One region of the Ruicaihuangia ninglii genome, then DNA from elsewhere that is predicted to be linked to it. Evidence: predicted binding sites of a transcription regulator. Region 1 holds the regulator's gene; the other holds the start of a gene.

Evidence for each region. Region 1 encodes HspR, which represses chaperone genes until heat shock. Its sites were predicted from a motif close to AAGTTGAGTCNNNNNGACTCAACTT; they were not measured.
Region 2: GO591_RS12420 (Hsp20/alpha crystallin family protein) is a predicted target of HspR. The motif match lies at 5,970-5,994, and genes of this name have one in related genera.

Annotation. Positions count from the first base shown of each region.
Region 1 covers NZ_CP046619.1:3,071,200-3,079,374, forward strand. Annotated here, with positions in the region: gene GO591_RS14960 (DUF817 domain-containing protein) at 1-194, opposite strand, end outside; gene GO591_RS14965 (SDR family NAD(P)-dependent oxidoreductase) at 194-952, opposite strand; gene GO591_RS14970 (LLM class F420-dependent oxidoreductase) at 1,111-2,103, shown strand; gene GO591_RS14975 (class I SAM-dependent methyltransferase) at 2,108-3,256, opposite strand; gene GO591_RS14980 (MBL fold metallo-hydrolase) at 3,253-4,251, opposite strand; gene GO591_RS14985 (LacI family DNA-binding transcriptional regulator) at 4,369-5,373, opposite strand; gene GO591_RS14990 (heat shock protein transcriptional repressor HspR) at 5,440-5,856, opposite strand; gene GO591_RS14995 (DnaJ C-terminal domain-containing protein) at 5,865-6,839, opposite strand; gene GO591_RS15000 (nucleotide exchange factor GrpE) at 6,931-7,509, opposite strand; gene dnaK (molecular chaperone DnaK) at 7,509-8,175, opposite strand, start outside.
Region 2 covers NZ_CP046619.1:2,543,594-2,551,768, forward strand. Annotated here, with positions in the region: gene nagA (N-acetylglucosamine-6-phosphate deacetylase) at 1-315, shown strand, start outside; gene GO591_RS16055 (DUF222 domain-containing protein) at 484-969, shown strand; partial or broken gene GO591_RS16150 (DUF222 domain-containing protein) at 1,022-1,462, shown strand; gene GO591_RS16155 (HNH endonuclease) at 1,632-2,039, shown strand; gene nagB (glucosamine-6-phosphate deaminase) at 2,150-2,935, opposite strand; gene GO591_RS12405 (FMN-binding protein) at 3,028-3,435, shown strand; gene GO591_RS12410 (FAD:protein FMN transferase) at 3,422-4,279, shown strand; gene GO591_RS12415 (FAD-dependent oxidoreductase) at 4,276-5,778, shown strand; gene GO591_RS12420 (Hsp20/alpha crystallin family protein) at 6,020-6,445, shown strand; gene GO591_RS12425 (NADP-dependent isocitrate dehydrogenase) at 6,563-7,777, opposite strand; gene GO591_RS12430 (GNAT family N-acetyltransferase) at 7,876-8,175, shown strand, end outside.

The DNA of each region.
Region 1 (8,175 bases):
GGGTACCAAAGCCGGGCGGCGATGATCACCGCCAGCAGCGCAGCACCGAATGCGCACGCCCAGGCCTGCTTCGCCCCGAAGACGAGGAACTCGACGACCGACGAACGGATGCCCCGCACCGGCGCACGGGCGAGCAACCGGTTCGCGGCCCGGTCGATCGCGAGCTCAACCCGGGTGAGGCGGTGCTCTTGCACTACTGCGGGGCCATCCGCAGCGCCCCGTCCATGCGGATGGTCTCACCATTCAGGTAGTCGTGCTGGGCGATCATCAGCACCAGCTGCGCGTACTCGTCCGGCCGGCCGAGTCGCTGCGGGAAGGGAACGGATGCCGCCAGCGACTGGTTCACCTCGGCGCCGACCCCTGCCAGCATCGGGGTGTCCATGATCCCGGGCGCGATGGTGTTCACCCGGATCCCCGACCGGGCGAGATCGCGCGCGGCGGGCACGGTCATGGCAACGACGCCACCCTTCGAGGCTGAATAGGCGATCTGCCCGATCTGGCCCTCGAAAGCGGCCACCGATGCGGTGTTCACAATCAATCCGCGTTGCCCGTTCTCGTCCGCGGACTGCTCGGCGATCACCGCGGCGGCCAGGCGCAGCACGTTGAAGGTGCCGATCAGGTTGACCTCGATCGCGCGCCGGAACAGGTCGAGCGCGTGCGGGCCCTTCGACGACAGGATCCGTTTGGCCGGTGCGATCCCGGCGCAGTTGACCACCAGGCGCAGCGGAGGCTGGTCGGCGGTGATGCTGGACAGCGCGGCGGTCACGTCGTCTTCGTCGGTGACATCCGCAGCGACATAGCGGATGCGGCCGGGCGCATCTTTGCCTGCGATCGCGGCGCCGAGGTCGAGCCCGACCACCTGCGCGCCCTGCTCGACCAGCGCCTGCGCGGTGGCGGCGCCCAGACCGGAGGCAGCTCCGGTGACGAGTGCGGTGATTCCTGCGATCTGCATGCGGCTCCCTTGCTCAGCGTCCGGTCACCACCCTAGGAGACTGCCGGGCCGTCCGTCCGTCATCACCCTCCGTGAACCGTCGCAAACGGGCGGAATCGCGCGTTCGATCCACGCTTTTGCGGCGGTTCACCGCCTCGACGACTGGGTACGCTCAAGCCATGCGCTTCGGACTCTTCATTCCCCAAGGCTGGCGGCACGACCTGGTCGGTATCGAGCCGGCCGAGCAGTGGACGACCATGAACCAGCTGGCTCAGCACGCGGATGCCGGACCGTGGGAGTCACTCTGGGTTTACGACCACTTCCACACCGTGCCGGTGGCGACCGAGGAAGCCACCCACGAGGCGTGGACGCTGATGTCGGCGTTCGCCGCGACCACGTCGCGCATCCGCCTCGGCCAGATGTGCACCTGCATGTCCTACCGCAACCCCGCCTATCTGGCGAAGGTCGCCGCAACCGTCGATGTGATCTCGGGCGGCCGCACCGAGATGGGCATCGGCGCCGGCTGGTACGAGCACGAGTGGCGAGCCTACGGCTACGGTTTCCCACGTCCCGGCGAGCGCCTCGCGCGCCTCGATGAGGGCGTGCAGATCATGAAGCAGGCGTGGACCACCGGCACCGCCACCCTCGACGGCAAGCACTACCAGGTCGACGGCGCGATCGTGCGGCCACTGCCGCTGCAACCGGGTGGCCTCCCGATCTGGATCGCCGGCGGTGGCGAGAAGGTGACCCTGCGGATCGCCGCGCAGTACGCGGACTACACGAACTTCGCGGGCGGCAACGCCGACGACTTCGTGTATCGCAGCGACCTGCTGCGGCAGCACTGCGCCGAGCAGGGGACCTCATTCGAGGCGATCGTGCGCTCGACGAACTGGAACACCATCGTCGCCGCGTCCGAGGCTGAGGCCGGCGAGCGGATCGACGCGATCGAGGCACGGGTCACCCCGTATCTCGGCACCGAGAAGGCGGCCGAGTTCGTCAGGACTTACCGCGACGGCACCGCACTGGTCGGCACCCCTGAGCAGGTCATCGAGCGGCTGGTCCGGCTCAAGGAGCTCGGGCTCGGCTACTCGATCCACTACTTCCCTGAGGCGGCGTACGACCGCTCGGGCATCGAGCTGTTCGAGCGCGAGGTCATGCCCGCGCTGCGCTGACCCCTCAGTGCTTGGTTGAGACGGTCACCGTGAACTTCGGGTTGCGGGCCACCTCGCGGGTCGGGCCGACCAGACGTTGCAGCGCCGGCTTGTAGCGCAGGTGCGAGTTCCACACTGCCCAGAGCCAGCCGCCGGGGGCGAGCACCCGGCCGGCATCCTCGAACAGCTTGTGCGCGATGCCGGCGTGCACCGTCGACCCGATGTGGAACGGCGGATTCAGCACGATCAGCGAGGCCGAGGCATCCGGCTGCCGGCTCAGGGCGTCATCGCGCACCACGGTGACCCGGTCGGCGACGCCGTTGGCCTCGGCCGTGAGCCGCGCCGAGGCGACCGCGGCCGCCGACTGATCGGTGGCCAGCACCCGCAGGCCGCGGCGCGCCAGCCACACCGCGATCACGCCGGTGCCGCAGCCGAGGTCGATGGCGTCGGATGCCTCGAGGCTTTCTTTCTCGAGCACTTCGAGCAGGAATCGGGTGCCGACATCCACTCGGCCGCTCGCGAACGCCGCACCGTGCGCGACGACGGTGATGCCGAGGGCGGTGTCGTGGGAGCGGCGCGGCCACGAAACCAACTGATTTCGAGACGCGTCCGACTCCGTCGGGCGCTCCTCAATCAGCGGGTGTGGCGTCCTCGCTGCCAGCACCCGCGCCTTCTGCCGCGCGCGGCTGACGTCGATCCGACCGAAGTAGCGGCCGATCACCTCGTTCATGGCGAGGGTCATGTGCTTGAGCATCCCGCCGAAGAAGACCACGGCCTCCGGTGCCGCGGAGCCGGCGACCACCGCGGCGATCTCATCGAGAGCGTCCAGACTGCGCGGCAGCCGCACCAGCACGACGCGCGCGCCGGCGACGAGAGAGGCATCCAGCGGATGGTTCACGAACTGGGCATCGAGCCCGCGAGCGTTCGCCGCAAGAGCCATCTCGCCGCTGAGCGCGTCCTGGTGCACGCGCGCCGACCGGGCACCGTGCAGCTCGAGCGCACCCAGCGTCAGCGCGCCGTACTGGTCGCCGATGACGACGACGTCGACACCGCGCAGGAACACGGATGCCTCATCGAGCAGTAGCCGGTCGGCAGCGTCGACCGCGAACAGGTTGTCGGCCTCGACATCCGGCCAGCGTCGCAGCGCGTCGAGCGAGAACTCGGCTGGGGTCACCGCGCGACACGCCCCGATCGGACGAACTCGATGTGCATGGCGGTCTGCGCGAGCGCGGACTGCAGTTCGAATCCGTGCAGGTTCGGCCAGCCCGCGGTCCAGTGCACGCCCGAGGCTATCTGCCAGACGCTCAAATCCTCAGACCCGGCGAGCAGCGCGGCGACCTCACGCGAGCGCCGCAGGTGGTGCTCGGCGGTCTGCTCGCGGCGGGCACGCAGACCAGTGAACCGGTAACCGTGCCCGGGGCAGACCTCGTACTCGTCGTAGGGCGCGAGCCGCTCGAGCGCGTCCAGGTAGTCGCCGATCGGGCTGCTCTCGGTCGGCCCGCCGAGACCGACGCCGGGGAACATGTTCGGCAGCAGGTGATCGCCGGTGAACAGCAGCCGATCGCCGCTGTCGACGAAGCTGAGGTGCCCGGGCGTGTGGCCCGGGGTGTGCAGCGCGGTCAAGGCACGGCCGGGGATGCCGAGGTCGTCGCCGTCCTCGAGCAGGGTGTCGGCACGGAACGGCGCGAGGGCGGGGCGTTTCAGCTGCGCGAGTTCAGCCTGGGCTGACGCCGGGACGCCCCACTCGTCGAGCCGGCCGGTGTGGTCGGCGACATCCCGCCCGGCGAGCGCGTCGATCGCCTCCTGTTCCCTGCGGGCGAGCGCAACACGTGCTCCCGACGCCGAGCGAAGCCGATCGGCCATGCCGAGGTGGTCACTGTGAAGGTGAGAGACCGTGATGCTGGCGACATCCGCCGGCCGCTTGCCGATGGTGGCAAGCCCCTGTTCGAGACGCACCCAGTTGGCATCGTCATCCCAGCCCGGGTCCAGCACGTGGACATCGTCCGCGGAATCGACGATCAGGTAGCCGAGGGTGTACGGCGGCGCGACTGCCGGCAGCGGCATCGGCAGGGTGCGGATCCCGTCGCGGACGGCCTCCGCCTGCGGAAGCGTCCCCCCTCCGGATGCGGCGAACTCCTGAGTACTGACCGGCTCCATGATGCTCCTCATCCCCACGCCATGCCGCCCCACCCGTGAGTTGGCCGAAAATGCTAGTCCGGAGGCCCCCGGGACTAGCATTTTCGGCTAACTCACGAAGGGAGTCGCAGGTTCGAGCTTAGGCGCGGGTTAGGCCGAGTCGCGCGCGATGAGGCGGTGCTCGAGCGGCTCAGGCGCGGATCGGACGCCGCGGATCGCGTCATCCAGGGCCTGCACGAGTTGCTCGCCGTAGTCGGTCGCCTCGACGCCCACCGAGGTGATCCCCGGGCTCACGAATCCGGCCAGCGGCACGTCTTCACAGACGACGATGGCGACATCGTCGGGAACCCGCAGACCGCGAGATTCCAGCGCCTGCGCCGCGCCGAGCGCCATCGGCAGCGTGGCCACCACGAGGCCGTCGAGCGGCTTGCCGGCATCCAGGTGTCTGAGCACCGCGTGTTCCGCCTCGGCGAACTTGTACTTCCCGTCGAGCACGACCGGCTCCCTCCCGCTCGTGCTCGCGAAGCCGAGCCGTAGCTGCCGGGAGTGATAGCCCTCCTCGATCCCGACGAGCAGCGCAAGCTGGCGACATCCGCGCTCGATCAGCCGGTCGGCCGCGACCCGCGCGATGGCCTCGAAATTCGCGTGCAGGGTCACCAATTCGGGCATGTCATGCTCACCAACGGTGACCACCATCGGGACGCCCATCTCGATCGCCTCGCGCAGCGCCGCGCGGGCGGCCGGTGGCGCGAATCCGACCTCGGTGGCGATGATGATCCCGTCGATCCCCTGCCGGGGCAGCCTGCCCAGCTGCTCGACCAGGCGGCGGCCACTGCGATCGAGGTCGCTCAGCACGAGGCTCATCGCCCTCGCCTCGGCCGACAGGGCGACCGCCTTGGCCAGTCCGCCGTGGAACGGCTGCGCGATGTCACCAGAGAGCAAGGCGATAGTTCCCGACCGTCCACTGCGCAGGCTGCGCGCCGCCGTGCTCGGAATGTAGCGCAGCTCGTCGGCGGCCTCGCGGACGCGACGCAGGGTGTCCTCTGAGACACGGTCCGGGTAGTTCAGGACGCGACTGACGGTGGTCCGTGAGACTCCCGCGCGGCGGGCGACGTCGAGAATTGTGGCAGGTGAGACGGATTCGGGGTCGGGCACTTCGTCATCGTGTCATGTCCGCTCTGGGCACGAGTGCCGACAATTGCCGGGGCACTATTTCGGGTGCTAGCCCCGCTGAATCGGCCGCCAGACCACGACTTGCGTATTCCGCGGCGTGCGCGTGCCTGCCCGCAGGCTGATGACGTCGCCTTCGGTGCCGGCGGCGAACACCCGTCTGCCGGGCCGGCTGAGCAGCTCATCGGCGAGCGCGGCCTCCAGTTCGCGCACCCGGGCGGTCAGTGCGCTCACCTGATTCTCGAGGTCGAGGAAGCGCCGGATGCCTTCGAGGTTCAGTCCCTCGGCCGAGAGCCGCGACACCTCGCGCAACTGCATGATGTCGCGCATCGAATAGCGCCGCGACTGGCCGGCGGTTCGGGTTGGCGAGACGATTCCGAGCCGGTCGTACTGGCGCAGGGTCTGCGGATGCATGCCGGAGAGTTCCGCGGCGGCCGCGATCGCGAAGATCGGTGCGGACTCGTCCATCTCGCCTCCTAGTGCGCCTTCGACAGCAGGTCGAGCCGCGGGTTCTCATTCGGCATCGACGCCGCGAACGCCTCGAGCTTCTCACGGGCGTCGCCGGGCAGGTGGCTCGGCACGGCCACTTGCACGGTCGCGAGCAGATCGCCGGTGCCCTTGGCGGTGACGACGCCGCGGCCCTTGACCCGCAGCACGCGGCCGCTGGGAGTGCCGGGAGCCACCTTGAGCTTGACCGGCCCGCCGTCGAGGGTCGGCACCTCGATCGTGGCGCCGAGGGTGGCTTCAACGAAGGTGACCGGCACGTCGACGCGCAGGTTCAGCCCGTCGCGTTCGAACACCGGATGCGGCCGGACCGAGACCGCGAGCACCAGGTCGCCGGCCTCGCCGCCGTCCGGGCTGGGCTCACCCTTGCCCTTGAGCCGGATCTTCTGCCCGTCGGCGACTCCGGCGGGAATGCGCACCTTGAGCGGCTTGCCGCTGGCGGCCTGCAGTTCCACGGTGTCGCCGTGGATGGCGGTGATGAAGTCCAGCGTCGCCGAAGCCGAGACATCCCTGCCTCGCGTCGGCCCGCCGAAGCCGCGGTACCCGCCGGTCGACGTGCCGAAGGCTCCGCCGGGACCCCCGAACATGCTGCCGAAGATGTCGTCGAAGTTCCCCTGCCGAGTGCGCCCGCCACCCTGGCCGAACATTCCGCCGAAGACGTCCTCAAAGCCACCGGCCTGGCCGGCGCCGCCCGCGGTGAACCGGGCGCCGGATCCCATTGCGCGCACCTGGTCGTACTCGCGGCGCATCTCCGCGTCGGAGAGCACCGAATAGGCTTCGCTGATCTCCTTGAACTTGGCCTCGGCAGCGACATCGCCCGGGTTGGAGTCCGGATGATATTGCCGGGCCAGCTTGCGGTAGACCTTCTTCAGTTCAGCATCGGTGACATTCTTCGAGACGCCGAGAACGGCGTAGAAGTCCTTGTCGAACCAGTCCTGGCTCGCCATCGGCGTCTCCTTTCTTCTGGCCGTCGATCGAGCTTGCCGAGATCCTCAGGCGAGGTCTCGGCAAGCTCGATCCACGGATGCGTGGATGTTCTTACTCGGCGGGGACCGCGACGGCGACCTTCGCCGCCCGGATCAGCCGGTCGCCGAGCGCGTACCCGATCTCGATCACGTCGGCGACGGTCTGGCCCTCGGCTCCTGGTGTCGGCACCTGCACGAGCGCCTCGTGCCAGTTCGGGTCGAATGCCTCGCCCTGTTCACCGACCTTGCGTAGCCCGTACTTCTCAAACCCGCCGCGCAGCTTCTGCGCGATGAGCAGGAGCGGGCTGCCCTCGGTGAGGTCGCCGTGCTTCTCGGCCCGGTCGAGGTCGTCGATCACCGGCAGGAACGACCGGATCACCTCGGCGATGACCGCCTCGCGGTTCGCCTGACGGTCACGTTCGACCCGCGTGCGGAAGTTGACCAGTTCAGCCTGGGCGCGCAGCATGTCGTTGCGCATCTCGGCGACCAGGTCGCGTTCGGCCTCGTCGAGCAGTGCCTGATCCTCGTCGGACAGCCCCTCGGGCTCCTGGTCCGAGACCTCGAGGTCCGGTCCTTCGGCTTCGATCAGCTCTTCATTCGAGCTGGTGTCGCCGTCGTCGGAGTGGGGTTCTGGCGTCTTGTCGTCAACCATTACGCCTTCTTCTCATCCTCGTCGTCGACGAGCTCCGCGTCGACGATGTCCTCATCGTCGGCCTTGTTCTCCGTCGGTTCGGACTGCGGGGCGGATGCCTCGGCCTGGCTCGCGGAGTAGATGGCCTCGCCCAGCTTGGTCTGGCTCTCGTTCAGCTTGTCGAAGGCGGTCTTCACGGCCGCCTCGTCGTCGCCGGCGAGCGCCGCCTTGAGCGCGTCGACGTCCGCCTGCACGTCGGTCTTGACATCCGCGGGCAGCTTGTCCTCGTTGTCCTTGATCAGCTTGTCGATCGAGTAGGCGAGCTGCTCGGCGTTGTTGCGCACCTCGGCCGACTCACGGCGAGCCTTGTCCTCCGCGGCGTGCTCCTCGGCCTCGCGCACCATGCGCTCGATGTCCTCCTTGGGCAGCGACGAGCCACCGGTGATGGTCATCGACTGCTCCTTGCCGGTGCCCTTGTCCTTCGCCGAGACGTGCACGATTCCGTTGGCGTCGATGTCGAAGGTGACCTCGACCTGCGGGATTCCGCGGGGCGCCGGGGCGATGCCGGTCAGCTCGAAGGTGCCGAGCGGCTTGTTGTCGCGGGTGAACTCGCGCTCGCCCTGGAAGACCTGGATGGCCACCGACGGCTGGTTGTCATCGGCGGTGGTGAAGGTCTCGCTGCGCTTG
Region 2 (8,175 bases), 530 kb from region 1:
CGGTTGGGCTCGCTCAACGTCACGGTCCGCAATGGCCTCGCAGTGCTGTCGGGAACCGACACTCTCGCGGGATCAACGCTCACTCAGGACGCGGCGTTGCGGAATGCGATCACCTTGGTCGGCCTCGACGCGCGAGCCGCGGTTGAAGCGGTCACCCTCACCCCGGCGCGAGCGCTTGGTCTTGAGCACCGGCATGGCCTGCTGGCGGAGGGCTTTGCGGCGGACGCGGTGCTGCTCGATTCGGACTGGCAGGTCAGTTCGGTGTTTGCGGACGGGCGTCGGATCGGCGCCCACGAGACCCAGCCGGCCGCCTGAGAAGCGGACGCCTCGTCTTCGGCGCACCTCGCGGAGTCGTATTGCGGAGTCGTCTTGCGGTTGATCTTCTCTCCTCCACAGGGACGGGTTCGCGCTGGTTGCTAACAGGTAAAACTGGCCGCTGGCCAGCGGAAACAGAATGTCGGTGGTTGCTGGTTCACTGCATTTGTGACCACCAGAGAACACCCGCTCAGCCGGCCGGCACCGCGCCGCACCGGCGAAGAGGCACTGCTGTCGCCGCGGGCGATCCTGGATGATCAGATGCACGACTTCATCGACGCGGTGGCCGAGGCGAGCGCCGATGTCGCCCGAGCGCAAGCCCGGCTGCTGGAACTGGTCGACCAAACCCGGCAGCACGCCGAACGCGTGGTGCACCTGTTCGTGCCACACGATGACCGGATGCGGAAAGCCGAACAGCAACGACTGGCCAAGATGGCATTCGCCGAGCAGATCGCGGCCAGCCTGCGCCTGCCCTCCGGCTCCGCGCAGCGGTTGATCGCCGAGGCCGAGGCGCTCACGCACGAGCTGCCGGGCACGATGAGCGCGCTCCGGCGTGGCGAGATCAGCCTGCGGCACGCGCAGGTGATGGTCGACGAGTGCTGGCAGCTCGGCCGGCGGTACCGACCCGGGAGCCGACGCTGGGACCTCGGCTGAGGTTCGCCGGGCCGCGGTGGAAGCTTTCGAAGAGGCCACCTTGCCGGCGGCGATGAAGCTGACCGTGGCGAAGTTCTCCCGCAAGGCCCGGCAGCTCCGGGAGCGCATCCATCCGGAGACGATCCGGGCCCGCCGGGTGAAGGCGGCCGGGGACCGGGAGTTCAGTTTCGAGCCGTCCCGGGACGGGATGGCCTATCTGACCCTGTACACCGAGGCTCCGTTGGCGATGGCGATCCACGACCGGGTCACCGCCGCGGCGATGGCCCAGCAGCGTCCGGAGGAACCGCGCACGCTGACCCAGCTGCGGGCCGATGTCGCCACCGAACTGCTCCTCACCGGTGGCGGAGGTGCCGATGGTGGCGGACCGCAGGAGGACCGGTTCGCCGGCATCCGTCCCACCGTGTTCGTCACCGTGCCGGTCGTGACATTGCTCGGCCACAGCGACGAACCCGCCACCCTCGACGGCTACGGCCCGATCGACCCGGACACCGCCCGCCGGCTCACCGCCCAGGCACCCTCCCTGTTCCGGCTGCTCACCGACCCCGAGACCGGCGAACTGCTCGCACTGGAGCAAGGACTGCTACCGGCTCCCCCGCCTGCTGCGCCGATTCCTGCGGCTGCGGGACGAGACCTGCCGGTTCCCCGGCCGCAACCGCAAAGCCGTGCACTCCGACCTCGACCACACCATCGCCAAAGAACACGGCGGCCCCAACACCGCCGCAAACCTCGCCCACCTCTGCCGCAAACACCACCGACTGAAACACCTCACCGGCTGGAGCGTCGAGCAACTGGACCACGGCGTGCTCCGCTGGACCTCACCCACCGGACACCAATACACCAGCGAACCAGAACTGCGTTCCGATCCGGTCCCATCGCAGGACCGCGTGAATCGCGGACCGAACGTGTGGTCCAGCCCCAGCCCCGGCCCCGAGCCCGAGCCCGAGCCCGATGCATCGGCGTGCGGGGACAAATCAGAACCGACAAAGCGGCCCGAGCCTGTGGTTGAGCCCGATAGGAAACGGAAGTCTCATCCGGGATCCGATCCGGGAACAGACCCACCGCCGTTCTAGCCGCTTGTCACTGCCCGCGCGTCCTGAAATCCGTCATCACCTTTGGCTGACAATTGCCCAGACCGCGCGAACAGCCGGCCGCCCAGACCGCGCGAACAGCCCCACGCCCCCTAGGCGTACTGCTGCCAGGCTGGCTTGTTCTCCGCGATGTACTTGTAGTAGTCGGCGAGCGCTAACCGGCTCGCTGCCGCTTCATCGAGGATGACCGTCGCGTTCTGGTGGAACTGCAGCAGCGACGCCGGCACCATGCTGGTCACCGGCCCCTCCACTGCGGCCGCGATCGCATCCGCCTTCTGCTCGCCCTGCGCGACCAGCACGACCTCGCGGGCATCCATGATGGTGCCGAGACCCTGCGTCACGCAGTGCATCGGAACCTCGTCAGCGCTGCCGAAGAACCGTGCGTTGTCGGCACGGGTCTGCGCCGCAAGCGTCTTGATCCGCGTGCGGGACGCGAATGACGAGGTCGGTTCGTTGAAGCCGATGTGGCCGTTCGATCCGATCCCCAGAATCTGGATGTCGACCCCGCCTGCCTCGAAGATCTGCCGCTCGTACGCCGCGCAGGCTGCTTCGATGTCGTCGGCACGGCCATCCGGAACGTGCACGTTGTCGGGATTCAGGCCCAGCGGTTCGATGACCTCCCGGCGAATCACCTGCACGTAGCTCTCCGGATGCTCCGCCGAGATCCCGACGTACTCGTCGAGGGCGAAGCCGCGGGTGCGGCCGACGTCGAGACCCTCCTCGCGAACGCGCCGGGCGAGCTCGGCGTAAATGGCGAGCGGCGACGATCCGGTGGCCAGTCCGAGGACGGCGTCCCGCTTGCTGGCGACAACGCGGGCGATCTTGCTGGCAGCTACGCGACCCACTTCGGTGGCGTCCTGCAGAATGACGATTTCCATCACCGGTCAGCGTAGTGAACTCCGGAGGCTCTTATTGTTCTCGCAGGAAGTTCAATCTAGATTTGCTCAGTCTTGAACCTGGAGGAGTTCCTTTGATCACTGCCCGCAGCTCGCTCGCAACCGTGGCCGGCCTCTCGATGATCGGGGTATTGGCTGGATGCACGGCATCCGACGCGACGACCGGAAGTCTTGGGGCGGAGAACGACTATGTCGACGGCGACTACACGGCGTCGGGCAGCTATGTGTCGCCGAACGGCGAGGAAACCATTGACGTCACCCTCAGCCTCGAGGCCGGGACCGTCACCGCGGTTGAGGTGACTCCGAACCCGACCAACCCGAACACCGAGATGTTCCAGGGCCAGTTTGCGGGCGGCATCGCCGCGCAAGTCGTCGGCAGGCACATCGACGAATTGGACGTCGACAAGGTCGCCGGCTCGAGCCTGACCAGCGGTGGCTTCAACGACGCCCTCGAGCAGATCAAGGCCGATGCCGCCGCATAGCCTGCGCTTCGAGGCCATCGGCACCGGATGGCAGATCGACACTGCCGCGCCGCTTTCAGACGAGATCGTTGCGGCGATCCACCAGCGGATCGACGACTACGACCGTGCCTGGTCCCGGTTCCGTAGCGACTCACTGGTCAGCCGCATGGCGCGGGAGCCCGGCCAGTGGCGACTCCCGTCCGAGGCGGCACCGTTGCTCGAGCTCTACCGTCGCCTCTACACGGCCACGGACGGCGCGGTCAGCCCACTGGTCGGCGACTCGCTCGTCGCCCTCGGCTACGACCGCAGCTACTCGCTGCGCTCCACCGGACCCACCCCCGCGACCCGTTGGGAAGACGCCATCGCCTGGGACGGTGAGCAGCTCACCTGCCTGAAACCGGTGACCATCGACGTGGGCGCGGCCGGCAAGGGCCAGCTGGTAGACCTGGTCGGCGCGCTGCTGGCCGAAACGGATGCCGGGGGCTTCACCGTCGACGCCTCGGGCGACTTGCTGCACTCGGGTCCGACCTCGCTGCGAGTTGCCCTCGAGCATCCCCTTGATGCGTCGCTGGCCGTTGGTGTCGTCGAGCTCGGCACACGCGCGCTGTGCGCATCGGCGGCGAACCGGCGCACTTGGGGCGATCGGTTGCACCACATTCTGGATGCGACCACCGGGTTGCCCACGCGGCGGGTGCTTGCCACCTGGGTCATCGCCGACGCCGCGCTCATCGCTGATGGCCTGGCCACGGCGCTATTCTTCGCAGAGCCGGAGCGGCTGCACGGGTTCGAGTTCGAGTACGTGCGCATGTTCGACGACGGGCGGCTGGACTGGTCTCCCGGACTTCAGGGGGAGGTATTCGCGTGACCACGAGCGCGAGGGCATTGCTCGATCGGTTCACCGGCCGGATCTCGATGTACCTGCTTATCCTGGTGATCCTCAGCGTGCTGGCCGTGGTCGCCTTCGTGCTGGCGCTCACCGGAGAACTCGGCTTCGATCCACTGGCGATGCTGGCCAGTGCGGCCGTCCTGATCGTGGCGACCACGGCATCCGGATGGCTGCTCGCCCGCCTCTTCCGCACCCGCGCGCACCTGCAGTCGTCGCTCATCTCCGCGCTGCTGTTGTTCTTCCTGTTCTTCCCCACCACCGCCCTCCCTCAGCTCGGGTCCCTGGCGCTGGCCGGCGTCATCGCGAGCGTCTCGAAATACGTGCTTGCGGTCGGCGGTCGACACGTGTTCAACCCGGCGGCGATCGCCGCCTTCGTGGTCACCATCTTCACCGGGCTGAACGCGAGCGTGTGGTGGGTCGCGACCGCCTGGCTGCTGCCGTTCGCGGCGATCGGGGCGTTCCTCGTGCTGTGGCGCACCCGCAAACTGCTGCTCGGTGTGGCCTTCACCGTCGTCGCCGCCATGATCACGGTGACGCGGCTGGTCGATTTCGGCACTGATCCGGGCACCGCGCTGGTCACGGCCTTCACGAGTTACCCGATCGTCTTCCTGGCCGGCTTCATGCTCAGCGAACCGTTGACCTTGCCGCCGCGGCGGTGGCAGCAGGTTCTCATCGCTGTCGTCGTCGCGGTGGTGTTCGCCGTGCCGTTCAATATCGGCGGGCTCTACAACACCCCGGAACTGGCCCTGCTGGTCGGCAACCTGATCGCCTTCTTCTTCGGCCAGCGGCACGGCCTGCCACTGGAGTTCCTGGGCCGCAGGCAGCTGACGCCGACCTCGTGGGAGTTCTCGTTCAAGCCCAGGCGCGCAGCCCGATTCACGCCGGGCCAGTACCTCGAACTGTTCCTGCCGCACCGTGCCGATCTGCGTGGTTCCCGCCGCCTGTTCAGCATCACCTCGGCGACTCCGGAAGAGATCACCATCGGCGTGAAAATCAGCGAGCCGGCGTCCAGCTTCAAGCTGGCGCTCCAGGACCTCGCGCCGGGCGAGATCGTTCGCTCCACCGGCGTCGGCGGCGACTTCGTGCTGCCCCGAGACGAGTCGATGAAGGTGCTGCTGGTCGCCGGCGGGATCGGTGTCACGCCGTTCGTCAGCCAGCTCAGCGCCGGCCCGCGACGCAACGCCGTGCTGGTGTACTCGGTGTCCTCGGCTGACGAGCTGGCGTTTGCGCCGAAGCTGGCAGCATCCGGTGCGCGTGTCCTGGTAATCGCGCCGGAGCGATTTGCGGCCCTGCCCGACGGCTGGGAGTACCTCGGCCCCGGACATCTGACCGCGGACCGGCTGCGGCAGGCGGTTCCGGATGTCGCGGAGCGCGCCGCGTATGTCTCGGGTTCGCCCGCCTTCGTCGACGGCATCCGCCGAGTGGTCCGTGCGGCCGGTGCCCGGCGCCTGCGCACCGACCTGTTCGCCGGGTACTGATCCCAGCGGAGGTACCCATCTAGCTGGCGTTTGAGCCAGATTGTCGCGTTTGAGCCTGCGCGCGCAGGCTCAAACGCGCCGAAGTGGTTCAGTCGCTCACACCGCCAGTGGCAGCAAAGCGCCCCCAATTTTCAGCATTTTCGAAGGAAAGACTCGTTAGCACTCCTCGACACCGAGTGCTAACATTTCAATAGTTGAGTCACCGAGGCTCAACTTTCGACGTGAAGGAGTTGACACAAAGATGGCCACCTACTTTGACCCATTCCGTGAGCTGGACCGCGTCGCCGGCACCCTGCTTGACCGCAGCCCCCGCGTGATGCCCATGGACCTCTACCGTGAGGGAGACCACTACGTCCTCACCGCCGACCTTCCGGGCGTCGACCCGGGCTCCGTCGACGTGGACGTTGACGGCCAGCTGCTGACCATCCGCGCCGAGCGCACGGTGCGCAGCCAGGAAGGCGTCAAGTGGATCACCCGCGAGCGCATGGGCGGTTCGTTCCTGCGCCAGCTGACCCTTGGCGACGGCATCGACCGCGAGAAGATCAGCGCGCACTATGACAACGGCGTGCTGAGCGTCATGATCCCGGTCAGCGAGAAGGCAAAGCCGCGCAAGGTCGAGGTCATGCAGGCGAACAAGCCAGCGCAGTCGGAGATCACGGTCGAGTAAGCACGGTCGAGGAGCGATCTCCGAGGGGCGGATGCCGCGACATCCGCCCCGCACCAAAAACGACTCGGCGCCCCAGTATCAACTGGGGCGCCGAGTCGTCTATAGGTGCAGCGAGCGTTACGCCAGACGTGCCTTGAGGTTCTCGTCGAGCGTGACGAGGAACTCCTCGGTGGTCTGCCAGGTCTGCTCCGGGCCGACCAGCAGTGCGAGGTCCTTGGTCATCGCGCCGGACTCGACCGTCTTAATGACAACGTCCTCGAGGGTCGCCGCGAACTCGATGAGCTCCTGGTTGTTATCGAGCTTGCCGCGGTGGTTGAGGCCACGGGTCCACGCGAAGATCGACGCGATCGGGTTGGTCGAGGTGGGCTTGCCCTGCTGGTGCTGGCGGTAGTGACGGGTCACGGTGCCGTGCGCAGCCTCCGCCTCGACGACCTTGCCGTCCGGCGTGGCCAGCACCGAGGTCATCAGACCGAGCGAGCCGAAGCCCTGCGCGACGGTGTCCGACTGCACGTCGCCGTCGTAGTTCTTGCAGGCCCAGACGTAGCCGCCCTCCCACTTCATGGCCGAGGCGACCATGTCGTCGATGAGGCGGTGCTCGTAGGTGAGACCGGCGGCGTCGAACGCCTCCTTGAACTCGGCGTCGAAGATCTCCTGGAAGATGTCCTTGAAGCGGCCGTCGTAGGCCTTCAGGATGGTGTTCTTCGTCGACAGGTAGACCGGGTAGTTGCGGGTCAACCCGTAGTTCAGCGAAGCGCGGGCGAAGTCGCGGATCGAGGCGTCGAGGTTGTACTGCACCTGCGCGATGCCATCGCTCGGGGCCTGATAGACCTCGAACTTCTGCGGCTCCGAGCCGTCCTCAGGGGTGAACTCGACGGTGAGAGTTCCCTTGCCCTTGAAGGTGAAGTCGGTGGCGCGGTACTGGTCACCGAACGCGTGACGGCCGATGATGATCGGCTTGTTCCAGCCGGGAACCAGGCGCGGGATGTTGGAGATGATGATCGGCTCGCGGAAGATGACGCCGCCGAGGATGTTGCGGATGGTGCCGTTCGGGCTCTTCCACATCTTCTTCAGGCCGAACTCCTCGACGCGGGCCTCGTCGGGGGTGATCGTCGCGCACTTGACGCCGACGCCGTGCTTCTGGATGGCGTGCGCCGCGTCGATGGTGACCTGGTCGTCGGTCTCGTCACGGTGCTGGATCCCGAGGTCGTAGTACTCGAGGTTGATGTCCAGGTACGGGAAGATCAGGCTGTCCTTGATCTTCTGCCAGATGATGCGCGTCATTTCGTCGCCGTCGAGCTCGACGACGGTGCCTTCGACCTTGATCTTTGCCACTGGTGATTCCTCTCGTTGGGCCGCGACAATCCTACCCGGCCCAGCAAAGTATCTCGACATCAAGATAATCGAAGGGTGGTTCCCGCTACCCTGTCTGCATGGGCGAGCTGAGACTGGAAGAACTGTCCGCCAAGAACATCGTGGCTGCGAACAGCCTGACGTTACGGCCCGGGCAGGAGGCGTTCGTGGTTCCGACCTCGTACGCCATCGCCGATGCCTACATCAACCCGGCGACGACCTGGCCGCGGGTGGTGCTGGACGGCGACGAGGTGGTCGGGTTCATCCGCGGCAATTTCGATCCGGATGCCGAGCAGGAGTACTTCCGCAGCTGTGTCTGGCGCATCCATGTCGCCGCGGACGCTCAGGGAGCCGGCATCGGCACGTTCGCGGTGCTCGCC